Regions from separate parts of the Roseibium alexandrii DFL-11 genome, predicted to be linked through region 2. Evidence: predicted binding sites of a transcription regulator. Region 2 holds the regulator's gene; the other holds the start of a gene.

Region 1 (9,602 bases), 1.3 Mb from region 2:
CCCGCAACGATACCTTCGGCGACTTCCGTCTCATACCCGAGGAAATCGGTGGCACCGTATTTTTCCTTCATGGCAAACCAGACGGCTTCGGTAGCCGCACCGCCGGATCCAGACCAGGCTGCACGCGCTTCCGCTTTCTGGCGCTCCATAGCAGCATCAAAACCGTCGGTATCGACGGTGATATCCCGGACACGCAAGGCATCCTGCGTCAGATCCAGCGGGAAACCGTATGTGTCATAGAGCTTGAAGGCCGTTTCGCCGTCGAGTTGTCCACCCGCGGTCAGATCTTCGGTTGCTGTGTCCAGCAATCCAAGCCCCCGCTCCAGTGTTTTGCGGAACCGGGTTTCTTCCAGCTTCAAGGTTTCGGTGATCAACGCCTCGGCACGCGTTAGCTCGGGATAAGCACGGCCCATTTCACGGATCAGCGACGGGACCAGCTTGTGCATCAGCGGATCGCGCGCGCCCAACAAATGGGCGTGACGCATACCGCGGCGCATGATCCGGCGCAGAACGTAGCCGCGGCCCTCGTTCGACGGCAACACGCCGTCGGCGATCAAAAAGCTGGTGGAGCGCAGGTGATCCGAGATCACCCGGTGGCTCGACAGCGCATCGCCGGACGCCTCAACACCTGTTTCGTGCTCGGAAGCGGAGATCAACGCCCGAAACAGATCGATGTCATAGTTGTTGTGGACGCCTTGGAGAACGGTCGCAAGACGCTCAATGCCCATGCCTGTGTCGATGGACGGGCGCGGCAAATCGAGACGCGAATCCGGTGTCTGCTCGTACTGCATGAAGACGAGGTTCCAGATCTCGACAAACCGGTCGCCATCTTCTTCCGGCGTTCCTGGAGGGCCGCCCCAGATATGATCGCCGTGATCGTAGAAAATTTCCGAACACGGGCCACACGGACCGGTGTCCCCCATTGTCCAGAAATTGTCGGACGTCGGGATGCGGATAATCTTGTCGTCAGAAAGACCGGCGATCTTTTTCCAGAACACTGCCGCGTCATCATCTTCTGCATACACCGTCACCAGCAGGCGGTCCTTCGGAAGACCGTACTCCTTGGTTATCAGGTTCCAGGCGAGCTCAATCGCGCGTTCCTTGAAATAGTCGCCGAAGGAGAAATTGCCGAGCATTTCGAAGAATGTGTGGTGGCGCGCGGTATAACCAACATTGTCGAGATCGTTGTGCTTGCCGCCCGCACGCACGACCTTTTGGGCAGTAACGGCCCGGCTGTAATCCCGCGTCTCCAGCCCGGTAAAGACGTTCTTGAACTGGTTCATGCCCGCATTTGCGAACATCAAGGTCGGATCGTTGCGAGGCACTAGCGGACCGGAGTCGACCACCTCGTGATCGTTGGCCTTGAAGTAGTCCAGAAAGGCGGAGCGGATTTCGTTTACGCCGGTCATTCACGTCTCGCTTAGATCCGGGCCCGCGTCCGGGCCCTAAAGAAACATCGACAAAGGTGCGTGTCAGGGACAATCCCTGCGCACCGGAACAGCCTTTTAACTTTCGGCACTCGGTGTGTCCAGCGGTCTGCCCCCGAGATTCTGCGGTTCGGATCGAAGTTTCATACGGGGTTCGCGACAGCAATCGACGGAGAGTGCCCGGACCACAAAAAGCCCTCCCGGATCAGCTCCGGAAGGGCTCTTGAATTCTGAAAACCGCCAATTCCGACTAGAACAGCTAATGTTTTCGATCTAAATGCGGGTCGAACTTAATCGTCGTCCTCTTCACCGCCAGCCGGGTCAATGATCGCCTCGGCGATGAGCCCGGCGTTCTGGCGGATAGACAATTCAATCTCGTCTGCAATTTCTTTGTTTTCGCGCAGGAACTGCTTCGAATTCTCACGACCCTGGCCGAGCCGCTGGCTGTTGTAGGAGAACCATGCGCCCGACTTCTCGACAATGCCGCCCTTGACGCCTAGATCGATCAACTCGCCCATCTTTGACACGCCCTCACCGTAAATGATGTCGAACTCAACCTGACGGAATGGCGGCGCAAGCTTGTTCTTGACCACTTTGACACGGGTCTGGTTGCCGACGACTTCATCCTTGTCCTTGATCGCACCGATCCGGCGGATGTCCAGACGGACGGAGGCGTAAAATTTCAAGGCGTTGCCGCCGGTAGTGGTTTCCGGTGAGCCAAACATCACACCAATCTTCATCCGGATCTGATTGATAAAGATCACCATGCATTTTGACTTGGAAATCGACGCCGTCAGCTTCCGCAGGGCCTGGCTCATCAAACGCGCCTGCATACCGGGCAGGCTGTCGCCCATTTCGCCTTCGAGCTCGGCCTTCGGCGTCAATGCAGCAACCGAATCGATCACCAACACATCGATCGCGCCGGAGCGGACAAGCGTATCGGCAATTTCCAGAGCCTGTTCCCCGGCATCCGGCTGGGAAATGAGCAGGTTGTCGATATCAACACCCAGCTTGCGGGCGTAAATCGGGTCAAGCGCGTGCTCGGCATCGATGAAGGCACAAATGCCGCCGGTCTTTTGCGCTTCGGCCACCGTGTGCAGAGCCAGTGTCGTCTTACCGGACGATTCCGGCCCGTAGATCTCGACGATCCGGCCTTTCGGCAGACCGCCAATGCCAAGGGCGATGTCAAGACCAAGCGACCCGGTGGAGACTGATTGAACCTCCACGACCTGCCCCTGGCCCATTCGCATGATGGAGCCTTTACCAAAGGCCCGTTCAATCTGGCTGAGCGCTGCATCAAGCGCTTTTGTCTTGTCCATCTGGCTGCTTTCTACGAGACGAAGTGTACTTTGCGACATGGCTGAACGCTCCTTATTCCATGATGGACGCTCTGTTTCAATCCGCTCCTTTGTACTTATTTTGTTCTCATTTTTCAAGCCCCCAAAACCGTTTGGTATTTAAATGGAATTTGCCTTTTGTTTCCAATATGTTCTCATATGAATGTATAAAGAATAACGCAAGGTAAGTTAAATTTGGAACATTCGGAGACCGGGCAGCGTGAGAGAATCACAGAGTGACCGGCTGGTTGCGGACAAAGGCGCAATCTGTTAGCCCGCCGGTCTTCAAGTTTTCTGCAGGGATGTCAAAGCGGAAATGGCACTCCCTCGCCTATTGATGTGATGATGACAAACGTGTTTCCTTTTTCTCCCCTACCGGTCTTGTGTACCGGCGCAATCCACTATGATACGCTTGCCCATGCCAGCGAGGCCTATCGCCCGGAAACGTCAACACCGGCGAAGCTGACTGCAAAGCCCGGCGGAGTTGCGACCAACATTGCAAGGACACTTGTTCGGCTGGACATTCCAACCGGGCTTGCCGGTGCAATTGGAGCCGATGGCGCTGGGGCGAGCTTATCGGAGCAACTGACCGCCGATGGGATCGAGCTTTACACCCTGGAACGCACCGGATTTTCGACGGGTCAATACATTGCCTTTCACAATCCGGACGGGTCGCTCGCTGCTGCAAGCGTGGATGACCGGGTGCTGAGCGAAGCTCCGCCAGATCTCTTTGATCCGGTCTTCGATGCGCTCCCAGCGTCCTTGAAAACCGGGCTGTGGTTCATCGATGCAAACCTGCCGGATCAGCTCTTGAAGTCCGTTTCTGATCGCGCGCCTAAAGGCAGATTGGTCGCAAACGCTGTTTCCAATTCCAAAGCCACCCGGCTGCTGCCGCTGCTTCCCAAACTCCATTGCCTGATGCTCAATCGCGGCGAAGCGCTCGCCATGACGGGCAAGAGCACAGAGACATCGAGCGAAGACCTGCTCCGCGACCTTCAATACCTCGGCGCTAAGCGGGTGGTCCTGACCAATGGCAAATCCGATGTGCTTGTCCTCAACGTAGAGGCAATCACCGCTCATAAGACCCTTGCAACCCAAATCGTTGACGTGACCGGTGCCGGAGATGCTTTGACCGCCGGAACGATTGCCGGCCTCTGCCGCGGGTATCATCTGAACGATGCCGTGCCGTTAGGGCTTCGGGCCGCCGCCATCACACTGAAAAGCACCGGAGCCCTGGCAGAAGGATTATCATGGGACGCCCTTGCAACCCTCAATGAAATTTGACCAAATGGACAAATACCGTTCTTGGCGATTTTTGTTCAGATGTCTATAAGGCGCAAAATTCCCCCGGCTCCGGCCGACCTGCCACACATCTAAAAGGCTTTTGCTTGTGACACACCCCGCCCAATCCGCCGCTTTGAAAAACGTGATCGTCTACAGCGACGAAGTCCGTGATGCGCTCGCCGCCAACAAGCCGCTCGTTGCGCTGGAATCGACCATCATCACTCACGGCATGCCATTCCCGCGGAACGTTGAAACGGCACGGCAAGTCGAAGCCGATATTCGGGAAAACGGTGCTGTTCCGGCAACGATTGCCATCATGGACGGAAAGATCCATGTCGGCCTGTCCGACGCGGATCTCGACCGGCTTGCACAGGCGGAAGATGTCATGAAGTGCTCACGGGCGGATCTCACTTTTGCGCTTGCGACTGGCCGCTACGGAGCAACTACGGTAGCCGCGACGATGATGGCGGCTCACGCAGCTGGCATCAAAGTCTTCGCGACGGGTGGCATCGGCGGTGTGCACAAGGGCGCAGAGCAAAGCTTCGACATCTCAGCGGACCTCGATGAACTCGCCCGCACGCCTGTCTGTGTCGTGTGTGCTGGCGCCAAAGCGCTTTTGGACATTCCGAAAACCCTTGAGGTACTCGAAACAAAAGGCGTTCCGGTCGTTGCCTACGGGACTGACGAATTGCCTGCCTTCTGGTCCCGCGAAAGCGGCCTCAGCGCTCCTTACCGTCTTGATACGCCGAACGAGATCGGTGTGCTTTTGAAGGTGCGGGAGAACTTTTCAGATCATGGCGGTGTGCTGATCACCAACCCGGTCCCGGAGACGGATGAAATTCCCCGCAATGAAATGTCAGGTTTCATCGACGCGGCCATCAAGACAGCAGCCGAGCAGAATGTGACCGGCAAGGGAGTAACACCGTTCGTCCTCGGCAACATCCTTGAGCTGACCGATGGCCGCAGCCTCGACACCAACATTGCGCTGGTGCGCAACAATGCGCGTCTCGCCGCAAGAATTGCAGCAGAACTGGTCTGATCAGGCTTCACGAAGAGGCCGGTGTTCCATCTGCCTCTTCCCGTTTTGCCAAGGCTGAAATCAGCTTGTCCATATCCTTGAAATGAACATCCTGCTGCGGGAACGGGATTTCGATGCCTGCCTTGCCGAGCTCGTTGTAGATCGTGAAATAAAGGTCAGACTGGGTGGTCAGGATGTTGTTTACATCCTTCAAATAACATCGAAGTTCCAGATTGAGCGCACTGTCGCCCATCCCGATGAACAAGACGAACGGATATGGATACCGGGCAATCGTGTAATGCGCCCGCGCGGCGTTGGTCAGGATTTCTTTCACTTTTTCCAGATCGCTGCCGTAGGCGACTCTAATCGGAAGCATCAGGCGGCCGGTCTTGTTGCTCAGCGTCATGTTGCGCACCGTGCCGGCAATCAGATCCGAGTTCGGAATGATGACATCATGACGATCAAACGTTTCGATCCGCGTCGACCGCACTGAGATTTTCCGAACATATCCCGACTGCCCCGAGACTTCGATCCAGTCACCTTCCTTGATCGGGCGTTCAACCAGCAAAATGATCCCGGAGACAAAGTTGGAGACAATTGTCTGGAGGCCAAAACCAATGCCAACAGACAGCGCACCGGCGACCACTGCGAGGCTGGAGAGATTGAGACCAGCGGTGGAAACCGCAATCAACGCCGCCAGCGTCAAGCCGACATACCCGGTTCCAGTGACGATGGCTGTCTGCGCACCAATGTCCATACGCGTTTGCGGAAGAACGGACGTCCGCAATAGTCGTTTCAGCCAGCGCGTGACCAAAACCCCAGCGCCGAAAACCACGATCAAGATCAGCAGCGTGTCAAGCGACAGCCGGATGTCACCCAGCTGGACGCCCCCCATAAACAACCGCCAGGCATCTGCAATATCGGTTGGCCGCGCGCCCCAAGTCATGGCGATCAGCGGAGCAAACACAATGACCAGAGCGATTATCAAGCCGAGCGAAATGAGGATGGGAACCGGCTCCGTTGCATCCCTTTTGGTCGCCGTCCGCACCAAGGCAAGCGCCAGGTGATAGAACATGAACCCAAGCCCGAGTTGAGCGAGTGTCACGATCATCGGGATAATTGCCGCCCGGGCCATCAAGACATACCCGGCCAGGGTCAAAATGAAGGCAATCACAGCGGATGCCTTCATCAGCACGGACATTGAAAACAGAAAACCGGAGTCCCGCGGATTGACCGAGGCTTCTTCCACCCCGGCTTCATCCTCCTCGTCCGGGTCTTCTGCTTCAGGCTGACCAGCATCCGCGGCGGGCGTATTCGGCCTCAAAACCCCAGCGAGTGACCAAAGAAAAATGGATGCCGCAGCGATGAGGGGCAACGAGATCACAGACAGCGCAGCTTCGCCAAACGCATTGTCCCTCTGCAGCGCTTCCAGAGTGATTTCCAGCATCAGGAAAATGCCGAGACCCAAGCAGAACCACAGCCCGCGTTTCGCGCTTCGCTCTTCAAGATCCAAAAGACGCCATCGGGTTTGCTCCGGCGCGAACAGTGTGTGTCCGAGCCACATGGCAAGCACAACCGCCAATGCAGACGCGGGCGCTGCGATCAGTGCGGTTCGGGCCGCATTGGGCTGAATATCAAGGATCCGGATGACGGCCAGGAAGGAGATCAGGCCGATTGCGGGCAAAATCAGATAACTCAGATTGTACAACACCGCCGCCAGGATGACCCGAAAGCCCCCTTCCTGCTGCAGGCTAAACCTCAGAAGAAAGCGGTGTATCGGAAACCGGAGCCAGAACAAGAAGGCCAGGCCAAACACCACAAGTGCAATTGAAATAGGGACAGTCTGCCCGAGCGATTTGGAAACACTCGGCCGGGCCAACTGATTCTGAATGTCCCGCTGAAGACGTTGCTGGTACTGCTGAATTTCGGCAGCAGCCGAACTCCAGGTCGAAAGAAAGACGGGAGACGGAAAACGCTGCGTGAGTTGGTCGAGGGTTTTGGTGCGTATATGCCGATCAATAGCGTGGATCAGGGCAGCAGCGCGGAATTGAATCTCTTTTGCCTGAATGACCGGCGCATTGGCGTCAGCAACGGCATTGATCAGCTCGGCGCGGCGCGCCGCAATATCATCGGCTTCCTTTTGACCGCTCGGGGGAACGGGCCCGAGAGCATCAAGCTGAGCCTGCAAGGTATCCGCCTCAACGCTTCCCAGATTGACGATGGCAGCATGGCGGTCCCGAACTGAGACCAACTGGCTGCGCAATAGCTCCAACGTCCGGATCGAGACCGTACCTTGCTCAAGCGCATGGGTTGCCCGGGTAAAAAGCTCATCCGCCGATGACGGTAGCCCCAATGCATCGGTTTGTTCGGCGTCACCATTTTGCGCTGAAGCAGGTGCAATGGGCAGCGCAGCCGCTGTCCAGAAGATCAAAAATGTGCCCAGAAGCTGGATAAAACGCATCAATGACTGCCGCCTGACAAACTACTTTCTAACGTGTCCACACTGACGGTCTTTAAAGACCAGTCAATAGAAAGCCGGTCATGACCGGCTGTCGCCCACTGTTGCTTTCGATCTGGTTTGCTGTTGCCCCTTGCGGAGACTGCAGGGATTGGTCTTTCCTAGTCTCATCTGCCATTTTTCACGAAAGGCAATGGCATGACGGATGAGAAGACCGGGTCAGACACCGCGACAGAACACATGGTCAATTACGACCGGAACTCCTACATGCAGAGCAATCTGGTCAAAAGTAGAGCAGACTGGATAGAAAGAGCTGTTCGGGACATTGGTCCCCAGAAAACGGAATTCCGGCATCTCGATCTCGGCTGCGGCCCGGGTCACACGGCAATAGAGGCAGTCAAACCTTCTATAGCGGCCTACCGTCAAACTTCTCCGAACGGCCACATTGCCGTCTGTCATGGCGATCAACCCCACAATGACTGGAACGGCTTGTTTGGTCTCGTATTCTCAGGGTCCGGATATCTACAAGACAAAAATATCCGGACAGAGGCCTCGATCGGATCCTTTTATGACGTCATGGCAGCCTCGGGTTCGATCTCGCTGGCGACCTGTTTTGTGGCCAGCCATTGGCTGTCCCGCCCCCTGCTGATCTCTTCGCCCGGCACAGTCTGGTATGCCGATCTTGAGGGGGACGCCCGGGCCGCCTACGAAGATCTCGCAAGATCCGACTGGACCAGATTCTTGAGAAGCCGGGCAATCGAACTTGCACCCGGCGGCTATCTGATCGTCTCGACCCTTGGAAGCACGCCGGACCTTGAAGAGATCAATGGCATACGCGGATCAGCCCGCCACCTTTACCGGGCCATTCATAAGGTCGCCGCTACGATGGTCACCGATGGGCTATTATCCGAAGAGGCCCTTGACCGGTTCATATTCCCCCTCTGGTTTCCCTCTGTCAGCGACGCAGTTGGTCCGCTCATTCAAAACGAGGATCTGGAAGCTGCGTTCGAAGTGATTGAGGCCTCCGTAACCGACGCTGCAATTAACCCGCAAGACGCCTATCAAGACTGGCTGGCGGATCGTGAAAAATACGCTGAGCTCTACACAGGGTATGTCAGAGGCTTTGGAGAATCGTCACTCCGCCTGCACCTTTTTGAAAAATCGGCAAAAACCGTTGATGAGGCTGATGCCTTGATTGCAACGTTTTTCGAGCGCTTCGAAAAGCTGTACCGAGCCGAGCCCGGCCGCTATGCATCCGAAACACTCACGATGACGCTCGTATTGCGCCGCCGATGACCTTATGTCCAAGGTCTGCTCAAATGCCAATCAGGGCTGACCAGTAATGCAAAAAGACTGTCATCTCATGGCTGTAAGGCTAAGTGACCTAACGGGATGGGTTTTCATTGACAACATGCCCGTTGGCAGTCCTATGTGAAGCGCTGTAGTCATCCGGACCGCGCAAAACTCGTGCGGCTAAACATAAGCAAACAGGTATCGAGGTGTTTTAAATGGTTGAAGAAAACTCCCAAGGAACAGCTGTCCAAACCCCAGCTCCGGCCGGTGGATTTTCGCCCCTTCAATACCTCGACCGCGCATTGACGACGTTGCGCGACATCGGCATCACGCCCGAAACAGAATCGGACGCGCCGATCAACGCCCTTTTGGAACAGATCTCGGATTTATCTCCGGACAAGGTGCTGATCATTTCCCGCACGCTGGGCCAGGCTTCGAATTTCAATGAAGTGGTCCGCAATCAGGTCCAGCAAATGGATATTGGCGAGCGGTACGAAGAAATCACCGACGCGTTCAATTCGATCCGCGATGATGCCAAGGCCCTGGTTGACCAGCTCGCAGACGGTAAGATCTCCTTCACAGAAAATCTTTCAAACAAGTGGCGGGACATGCGCCGCGGCACCATTTCAGACCGTTTCACCGACATCCGCACCACCTACAAGGATGTTGCCAAGGCGACCAAGGACCAGATTGAACGGGAACAGACGATCCTTGAAGCCTATCGGGACTTCCGCGGCGCGTTGAAACAAGCTGAAGTCACGGCGCTCGAGCTGCTGAACATGGCA
Region 2 (9,602 bases):
TTCAGAACGATAGTCTTTCCAGACCAATCGATAGAGTATAATTGGCTCTAAAACTCAAAACAGATTTGGGCTTACATTAATACTTTGAGGCATCGAACAAGACTGTTTCATCATGGAAAGCAAGAAACTCGATTCCGCTTGAGTTTTTGTTGCAGGCCTGTGCCGGAGCTGGAGAAAAGATAGATTACTTTCTCTTTGGAGAGGCATTACAGCGACAACAGTCCGAATTGATTGAAACTGCCATCGATGATTTCCGAATAATGACCATGAAGCTAACTGGCGAACGGATCCTCATCGAGATCCTGGAACAGCACGCCCCAGAAGCGCTTGCGTTCATGGAGGCGAAGGAAATGCAAAAAGAAGGTGAAACCATCGGACTGGCGATGTTGATATTTGCTGAATTCATCGAACGAGAGAAAAAGGCATTTGTGGACAGCGGGCGCATGACCAACAAAGAATTCAAAGATTACATTCGAAATGTGGACCGATATGACCTCCCGTACTTTGCACGGGCGATCAAACACCGAAACAAAAAGGGTCCGCAATAGGTCCGCAGTCGAACACTCCTGGACCGGAAGCATCTAACATCGAGGAAAATTCTCTATTTGTTTTCAATACGTTCCACGTTTAATTTGCATTGGCCGATATTGCGGACCCTACGGTCCGCAGTCGATGATCACTCAACCTTTTGAAAACAAACCGCACTTTGAACTCTGCTGCCATTTATTTACGGCCAGACAAACCGCTGCCCGTGCCGTTTAATTCTAACAGCTACAGCAGAACAGTAAGAGAACGTTTACCCTTGCAGAACACAATGAGAACAGGTAGCATGTTCTTGATTTGTACTGAGCGATTCTCAGACAAAACCAAACTCAGGGCGAGGAACCGCAGTATGCTGACGCGTAAGCAGTACGAACTGCTCATGTTCATTCACGAAAGACTGAAGGAAACCGGCGTCCCGCCGTCTTTCGATGAAATGAAAGATGCTTTGGACCTCCGCTCCAAATCCGGCATCCACCGGCTGATCACAGCCCTGGAAGAACGTGGCTTCATACGCCGGCTTCCCAACAGAGCCCGCGCCATGGAAGTTGTCCGCTTGCCGGATTCGATCGCGCCGGGTCTGGGTGCGCCGCGTCCAAGAGGCAGCTTCTCTCCAGAAGTGATCGAAGGATCTCTCGGCAAACCGGCACCGGCTCCAGCACCCGCGCCGGAACCTGTTGCAGCATCGACGGAAATCCCGGTCATGGGACGGATTGCGGCCGGTGTTCCGATCGAGGCGATCCAGACCCACAGCCACTCCATCAGCGTCCCGCCAGAACTTCTCGGCAAAGGGGAACATTACGCTCTGGAAGTGCGCGGAGATTCGATGATCGAGGCTGGCATTTTGGACGGGGACACCGTCCTGATCCGCCGGACGGAAAGCGCCGATAGCGGCGACATCGTCGTGGCCCTTGTGGACGACGAGGAAGCAACGCTCAAGCGGCTGCGCAAGAAAGGCCCATCGATCGCGCTTGAGGCCGCCAATCCGGCCTACGAGACCCGTATTTTCGGACCGGGCCGTGTCCGTGTGCAAGGTAAACTTGTTTCTCTATTCCGCCGGTACTGAGGCGTCTATACTGGCAGGCATCTTCAAGAGTTGCCCGCTGCTTCGGTTTTGTAAGTAGTCCCGAGTGGTTTAATCAGCTGATGCGCGCAAGCTGGCGCGCGTGACCGTTCCTTGCTTGTGCCACGGCCGCGGAGGCGCTGGTTTTGCGTACTCGACTGATTGTATTTGGGTTTGGCAAACGACTGCGTTGGCAGTTTTAGCCGGTGCCGGTGTAGTTTGCGGATGCATTACTTGGGCTAGCGCCTCACTTCTTCTTTGAACCGCAGCTTCTATTCTCGCCCCCTTTTTGACCAGCGGGCCCTTCGTTGGGGAGCCTGTTCGACAGACTTGTTCCAGCCAGATGGAGACAGCGCCGCGCGCCTTTCTGATTTCCCGGTCGAACACTTCGGCTGCGCGGCATACTTCTGGCGCGACCATATCGGTCACGATCATATCGGCCTTTTGACAGTCATAAAAAAAGGCGTCCCGGGTTTTGGGCAGCGCGATGTGGATCGGCACGTGCTCAACACCAACTACTCCCCGCGCTGCAAACGCCCGGACAACACAGCCTGAAGGGTCACAAGAGCGCTGATCATCTTTCATCTTGCGCGATTTAATCGCTTCAGCTGACACTCCTTCCCTTTCGAACCAAGTCTCTACGGAAAAAGAACTTCTCGCGCTGGACATCTGTAAACTTCCCTCAAAATCCCGCGCGGCCAATTGAGGCCCGGTTGCCGGAATGTAAATATCTGGCGGGCGCGATATTATCGCAAGCGCAATTCCGATAGACGCAAGACCCAAACAGATCATCCGGAAGCGGCCTGGAGCGAGCAGCAAACCCAAAAAGCCTGCCAACAAAACAGCGGCAGACAGGCCGGTCAAACTGCCCATCCGGCCAAAGTCAGGCGCAATTTGTTCTGTGAACTCGGCTATCCGAATCAGCACCGCCAGACCGGCGCTCATGATCTTGAGTGGGATTGCCGCCAAACCGAACGGCATCAGGACCAGTGCGACCACGCCCATTGGCATTACGATGATCGAAAAAACCGGCATTCCCAGCATGTTACCAACCAGTCCGAAGGGCGCGATCCGGGAAAAATGGTACGCACCGACAATGCCGGTTGCGATCCCGGCGACGAGTGCCGTCACGAACAAACCGGTGGCCCATTTTAGTGCACCGGACAAGAACCAAAAGGGCCCGTTTGCTGATGGGATGAAAATCCTGCGTCTCTTTTGATGCGACCGCCACAGATCATAAACGGCGACCAGTGCGATCACGGCCGCAAACGACATCTGAAAACCTGGATAAAACAGGCGTTCCGGCGCGAGCAGAAGTAAAAACAGGCCGGCGATTGCGACCGATCGCAGCGTCAATCCCCGGCGTCCGGTCATGATCCCCAAAAAGACCAGCGCGATCATAATGAAGGATCTTTGGGTAGCGACCGATGCCCCGGACAGCAGAAGATAAAAAGCTGCCGCGACGAGGGCGAGAACCGCTGAGACCTTATGGATTGGCCAGCGCAGCGCAAGGCCCGGGATGAGTGCCAAGGTGCCAAGACACACAGCATAAGCACCGCCTGCAAAGAGCGCCATATGCAGGCCAGAAATCGCCAGTATATGCGCAAGGCCCGCAGCCCGAAGGCTCTCTTCGGTCTTTTCATCTATACCGCCGCGGTCCCCCACCAAGAGTGCTACCGCAAGAGCAGTTTCCGGGCCTTCCGGCAAAAGCGCCGAAATCCGCGCCGCCAGGTGCTGGCGGAGCCCATTAACATGGCGAACGAGCAGAAGGACCTGAGATGGCGCAGGTCCCTGGACGATCTCAGGAGCTCCGTAACTGAAGCCGCTTGCGCCAATGCCGTCAAAATAGGCGCGGAAGGAAAAGTCATATCCGCCCGGCACCACAGGGCCCATGGGCGGAAACAAGCGGGCCCGGACTTTGATCCAGTCGCCGGGTGCAATGCCCGCATCTGCCGGAATGCGCAACCGGACCCGGTTTGCAAACCGCGCGTCGGTATTGGCTCTGGCATCAACTTCACTGAGGCGGACCACAACGCGCTTGCCGGACCGGGTTTCCTGCACCTTCAAGACTTCACCGCGCAACAGAACTGTCATCGGCTCCGCCAGCCGGGGCGCGTCCACTGCAGCTGTTCGGAGTGTTGCAGTGCTGAGCCCTGCCAAAAGGGCGAGCAAAAGGATCAAAATTCGCGGCAGGCCCATTCGGATGGCATGGGAGCCCGCGAAACCAGCTGATAAAACGAATAGCACGCCAAGAACCGGCCAACTCGGCTCGTCAGGCAACAAGCTGTAGAGAAAAATACCGGCGCTGAAGGAAAATCCGGTCCACAGAAGACCCTGCTTTTGCCAAAACTGCTCCCAATCGTCCGCCGTTCCCGCCCAACCGGCGCGCTGATCAATTGGCCGGTCTTTGCGTTCTCTCCGGGCTCTCAGAAACGCGATCCAGGGCGATGCGTCGGTGGGCCTGCGGCTGTTATCCATGTTTGACGATAAAACTGAAAGGTCACTAACGGGAGCGCCGGGGACACCCCGGTTGTCATCATCGGCGTCTGGTTTCACCTCCCGTACCACCCGCGCTCCTTCTGCCGGGTTTGACGATCGCAGCAAAGCCTATTTTGCCTCAGGCTTGCCTATGCTAAGACCGCGCCACTATCCGTCAGGCGCAGATCCGCGCCTCATTCTGACAGAGACTTTCAAAAAGCACCATGGCACAAGATATCGTCACGCGTTTCGCCCCATCCCCGACCGGATTTCTTCATATTGGCGGTGCCCGCACCGCACTCTTCAACTGGCTGTTCGCCAAGCATCACGGCGGCAAGATGCTGCTGCGCATCGAAGACACAGACCGGGCCCGCTCCACACAAGAAGCGGTCGATGCGCTGATGGATGGTCTTTCGTGGCTGGGCCTTGATTGGGACGGCGAACCGATCTCCCAGTTCTCCCGCGTGGCACGCCACGAGGAAGTTGTTGACCAGATGCTGGAAAACGGCACGGCCTACCGCTGTTATTCCACGCCGGAAGAAGTGGATGCGATGCGCGAAAAGGCGCGCGCAGAAGGCAGGCCGCCACGTTATGACGGCACCTGGCGCGACAAGGATGCGTCCGAAGCGCCCGAAGGCATTGATCCGGTGATCCGGCTGAAAGCCCCGCAAGACGGTGAAACTGTCGTGGACGACATGGTTCAAGGCCGTGTGGTGATCCCGAACAAGGATCTTGATGACTTTGTCCTCCTGCGCTCCGACGGCACGCCGACATACATGCTGGCCGTGGTTGTCGACGATCACGACATGGGCATCACGCATATCATCCGCGGCGTCGACCATCTTACCAACGCGGCCCGGCAGACGTTGATTTTTGATGCCAACGGCTGGGACGTGCCGAAAATGGCGCATATTCCGCTGATCCACGGACCGGACGGTGCCAAACTTTCCAAGCGCCATGGCGCGACGGGCGCCGAAGCCTACCGGGCCCTCGGCTATCTGCCGCAAGCCATGCGCAACTACCTCGCCCGCCTCGGCTGGAGCCATGGCGATGAAGAGATCATGTCGCTTGAGGACATGGTCAAATGGTTCGGCATGGATGCCGTTGGTCAGTCGGCAGCGCGCTTCGATTTCAAGAAGCTGGAAAATCTCAATGGCCATTACATGCGCGCAACCGACGACGCTGAGCTGCTTGAGCATTGGAAGGTCTATCTAGCCCATGCGGGCGATGGGGCGGCGGTCTTGGAATGGATGTCGGACGCGGCCAATGCCCAGACGGCTCTGACGGCCCTTCCCGGCCTGAAGGAACGCGCAAAGACACTTGTCGAACTGACCGACAGCGCGTCCTACCTTTGGCGCCAGCGTCCTCTCGAAAATGACGAGAAGGCGATCAAGATCCTCACAGATGACGCCCGGGCGGTTCTGGGCGATCTGAACGGCGTGCTTTCTGGCGTTGCTGACTGGCAAGCGGAACCGCTGGAGGCGGCTGTCAAAGCCTATGCGGAAGACAAGGATGTGAAACTCGGCAAAGTCGCCCAGCCACTGCGCGCTGCGTTGACCGGCCGGGGCACTTCCCCTGGCATTTATGACGTTCTGATTGCGCTCGGCCGGGACGAATCCCTGGCCCGGATTGCCGATCAGGCTGCCTGACACAGCATTGACCATTGTTCCGGCGCATATTGCTGCAGTGCGCCGGAACATAAGCAAACCGCAACATGTAGGTCTTTGACCAAAGCGTTATACGCTGCTGCTTGCGGCAGTGCGGCAAATGGGCTAGGCAAGACGCGACCATTCCTCCAGCACAGTCTGGCCGCCTCATTTGGGTCTTGCATCCAAGGCCCGTGGCTCGGCAGTGCAAGGGTAACAAATAGGGGGTTTTCTGAATGGCCGACAACAACGCCAAGCTCAACGTCGGTGGCAACGACCACGATTTCGACGTCCTTGACGGATCCATCGGACCGTCGGTTGTGAACATCTCGTCCCTTTACAAGGACACGGGCATGTTCACCTACGACCCGGGCTTTACCTCAACCGCATCGTGCGAATCCAAAATCACCTACATCGATGGTGACGAAGGCACGCTGCTGTATCGCGGGTATCCGATCGAACAGCTCGCCGACCATGGTGACTTCCTGGAATCCTGCTATCTGCTGCTCTATGGCGAGCTGCCGACCAAGACGCAGAAAGACGATTTCGTCACCCGTGTGACCTATCATACGATGATCCACGAACAGATGAACCGGTTCTATTCCGGTTTCCGCCGCGACGCCCACCCGATGGCGATCCTCTGCGGCACCGTCGGCGCCCTGTCAGCATTCTATCATGACAGCACCGACATTTCCGATCCGCATCAGCGGATGGTCGCATCCCTGCGCATGATCGCGAAACTGCCGACCATGGCTGCGATGGCCTACAAGTACCACGTCGGTCAGCCGTTCGTTTATCCGCGCAACGATCTCGGCTACGCAGCGAACTTCCTGCACATGTGCTTTGCTGTTCCGTGTGAAGAGTACAAGGTAAACCCGGTTCTGGCGCGCGCCATGGATCGTATCTTCATCTTGCACGCCGATCACGAGCAGAACGCCTCCACATCCACCGTGCGTCTTGCCGGTTCTTCCGGTGCGAACCCGTTCGCATGTATTGCAGCAGGCATTGCCTGTCTCTGGGGCCCGGCACACGGCGGCGCCAACGAAGCGGCGCTGAACATGCTTTCCGAAATCGGTTCTGTTGACCGCATTCCGGAGTTTGTTGCCCGCGCGAAAGACAAGAACGATCCGTTCCGTCTCATGGGCTTCGGTCACCGGGTCTACAAGAACTACGATCCGCGCGCCAAGATCATGCAGAAGACCTGCCACGAGGTTCTCGGCGAACTCGGCATCAAGGACGATCCGCTCCTCGACATTGCGATGGAACTGGAAAAGATCGCCCTGAACGATCCGTATTTCGTCGAGAAGAAGCTTTATCCGAACATCGACTTCTACTCCGGCATCACGCTGCGCGCGCTCGGATTCCCGACCACAATGTTCACCGTGCTGTTCGCGCTTGCGCGGACCGTCGGCTGGATCGCCCAGTGGAAGGAAATGGTGGAAGATCCGTCCCAGCGTATCGGCCGCCCGCGTCAGCTCTACACAGGTGCCTCCAAGCGTGACTACGTACCGATCGATCAGCGCCGCTGATTGGTTCAGGCACTGACCAGACCAAAGCCCCGGATCACAGATCCGGGGCTTTTCTTGTTTCTGGGGGGAGATGACGCCTCTCAGAAAAACTCACGCTCTCGCATCTCCGGTCTGATCTACCTAAAAACACTTACGCAGTTGCCACAGCTTGTTCGCGTAACAACAGCATGTTGTGATTTTCCTGGGATGGAGGACCGTAAATGCAAGATCACAGGTCAAAAAGGTCACGTACGCCACATGAGGACGTACTGGTCGAAGATCTGGTCCCGCGTATCGCGCAGGAGCTTCATAAACGGTTTGCGGCCAGGCTTGCGGCAAAACCTGAGAGCCAACACAAGTCGGTGTTGCGATCGGAAGATACTCGGCGACCACGCAATAACCGGGCACACCGCCATGTGCCGGTCTATATTCCTCTCTCAAACCCTAGCGACTACTGCGAACGGTATCAGTGCGCCCCGCTGCCGTTCAACTTGTTTCACGGGAATGCTACGCCGCCCGCAGGCATTCGATAGGCCCTCAACCGGCCAACTCGAGACCCGGCGGCAATACCCTCTCGATTTCAGGGCGTCAGCAATGGGCTGACAAACCCTTCAGGTTTCACGGCGAGCACCGGACACTTGAGGCTGTTGATGATGTTCTCAGCCGTGTTGCCAATGAAAACGCCACTGAGCCCTGTCCGGGCGACCGTTCCCATCACCACGAGATCCGCATTTTGTAGGTTACTCTGTATTTCAATCACGCGTTCCACCGCACCGCGGACCAGAAGCGGCCGTAAAACCACGTTCGGACTTGCCAATCGCCGGCGCATTGTTTTGAGCAACCGGCGCATGGTTTCTTCGCGGATTTTCACTGTCTCCCGCACGTAGTCATTGGCTGCCTTGCGCGCATCCCCGGTGTCTGAAAAAGCCCAGACCATGCCCTCGCCAACCGCGTCCCATGCATGAAGCACGATGATTTCTGACCCGTGCGCATGCGCAACACGCGCCGCAGCTTCGACAACGCGCTGGTTCAAGAGTTCCAAAGTGTCCGGTTCCGCCGCATCCCAGTTGTCCAAATCCACCGCAGCGATAACCCGGCGTGGCACCGGCTCAGCGGTCCCGGACTGCAACCAGACCGCACAGGGACATTTGCGCAATAGATGCTGGTCGTTGCTTGCATGAAGGAAACCACTGATGCCGGTCAACGGCTCGGCTGCTTTCACCACAAAATCACATCCCGTTTCACCGACATGCCTGATGATGCTCAGATACGCTTTTCCGACAACAATCCGAGGTTCAATCACTTGATCCGGCAGAACCCTTTTCAGGTTCTCAGTCGCGCCCCCCCGCGCACGGGTCACCATCTCTTCAATAATCGCGTCTTTGTCGCGTCCGGCCAGCCGGGCGATAATCGCAATGTCCTGCGGTGGTTCCACGCAAGCGATCACCTCTAAACCGGCCTTATGCGCCTTTGCCAACTCGGCCGCGCTCTTAAGTGCAATCTGCGTATCAGTGTCATCGATTACGGCAAGTATCTTTTTTGGACACCCCAGCTCACCAATCATGCCGGCAGTTCCTTTTGACCTTCAGGATCTTGCAGACCGGGCAAAGAGGGAGCCGCGCGCCCGGCTATCATGTTTGCGGCGGCATAAGCTGCGTCACGGTACGGCATCATGACGATGTCAGCGTTTATCTTTGAGAGAGCCTCAGCAGTGACTTCACGGTGGGCGGCAACCGCAACACGTCCTTCAAACCCAAGATCACGGGCAGCTTTCAGCAAAGCAAAGCGCGGGTCATCATGTGTAAGGCCGGTGTCGTGTTCCGGGACCGCCATCACGAGCCATTCCGCATTGCCAAGTGGAAGATGAGCAAGAAACTCCGGATCTGTCGCATCCCCAAACAACACGTCATAGCCAAGCGTCCGGGCATTCCTGACAGCACCAGGGCTGAAATCCACACCAAGAATCCGTTTGCCATCCTCTTTCAATGCGTTGGCAATCCCGAGCCCGTACCGGCCCAGACCAAACAGGATCACGTCATAGGGCTTTGCAGACACGTTGCTGCCCTCGGGTTCGGCTGCCGTGTTGCGCCGTTCGAAGATCCCAAGGAACGGTTCGAGCGCGGCATAGAGCTGATGCGAGAACGTGATCATGTAGGTCGATGCTGCGATTGTGACCAGCCCGACAAGTGTCACCAGGCCAAGCGCACGTTCATCCACGTGGCCGATCGTCAGCCCCATTGCCATGAAGATCAGAGAAAACTCGCTGATTTGCGCAACCGTCAAGCCGGCAAGAAACCCTGTCCGCTTGCGGTACCCCATGGCCCCCATGATCGCCAGAACGATCAAAGGGTTGCCAATCAGAACGAA

Evidence for each region. The regulator LexA, encoded in region 2, represses DNA repair genes until DNA is damaged. The targets are predictions, from matches to a motif close to TGTTCNNNNTGTGTTCNG.
Region 1: the regulator LexA is predicted to act here: its motif matches at 2,837-2,854, upstream of recA (recombinase RecA).

What each region holds. Positions count from the first base shown of each region.
Region 1 is NZ_CM011002.1:235,698-245,299, reverse strand. It holds gene alaS (alanine--tRNA ligase) at 1-1,409, opposite strand, end outside; gene recA (recombinase RecA) at 1,718-2,785, opposite strand; gene SADFL11_RS01075 (PfkB family carbohydrate kinase) at 3,110-4,048, shown strand; gene SADFL11_RS01070 (pseudouridine-5'-phosphate glycosidase) at 4,149-5,087, shown strand; gene SADFL11_RS01065 (DUF3772 domain-containing protein) at 5,095-7,527, opposite strand; gene SADFL11_RS01060 (class I SAM-dependent methyltransferase) at 7,723-8,820, shown strand; gene SADFL11_RS01055 (hypothetical protein) at 9,033-9,602, shown strand, end outside.
Region 2 is NZ_CM011002.1:1,489,294-1,498,895, forward strand. It holds gene SADFL11_RS06955 (hypothetical protein) at 150-548, shown strand; gene lexA (transcriptional repressor LexA) at 893-1,606, shown strand; gene SADFL11_RS06965 (ComEC/Rec2 family competence protein) at 1,676-4,171, opposite strand; gene gltX (glutamate--tRNA ligase) at 4,306-5,730, shown strand; gene gltA (citrate synthase) at 5,964-7,256, shown strand; gene SADFL11_RS06980 (universal stress protein) at 7,816-8,799, opposite strand; gene SADFL11_RS06985 (cation:proton antiporter) at 8,796-9,602, opposite strand, start outside.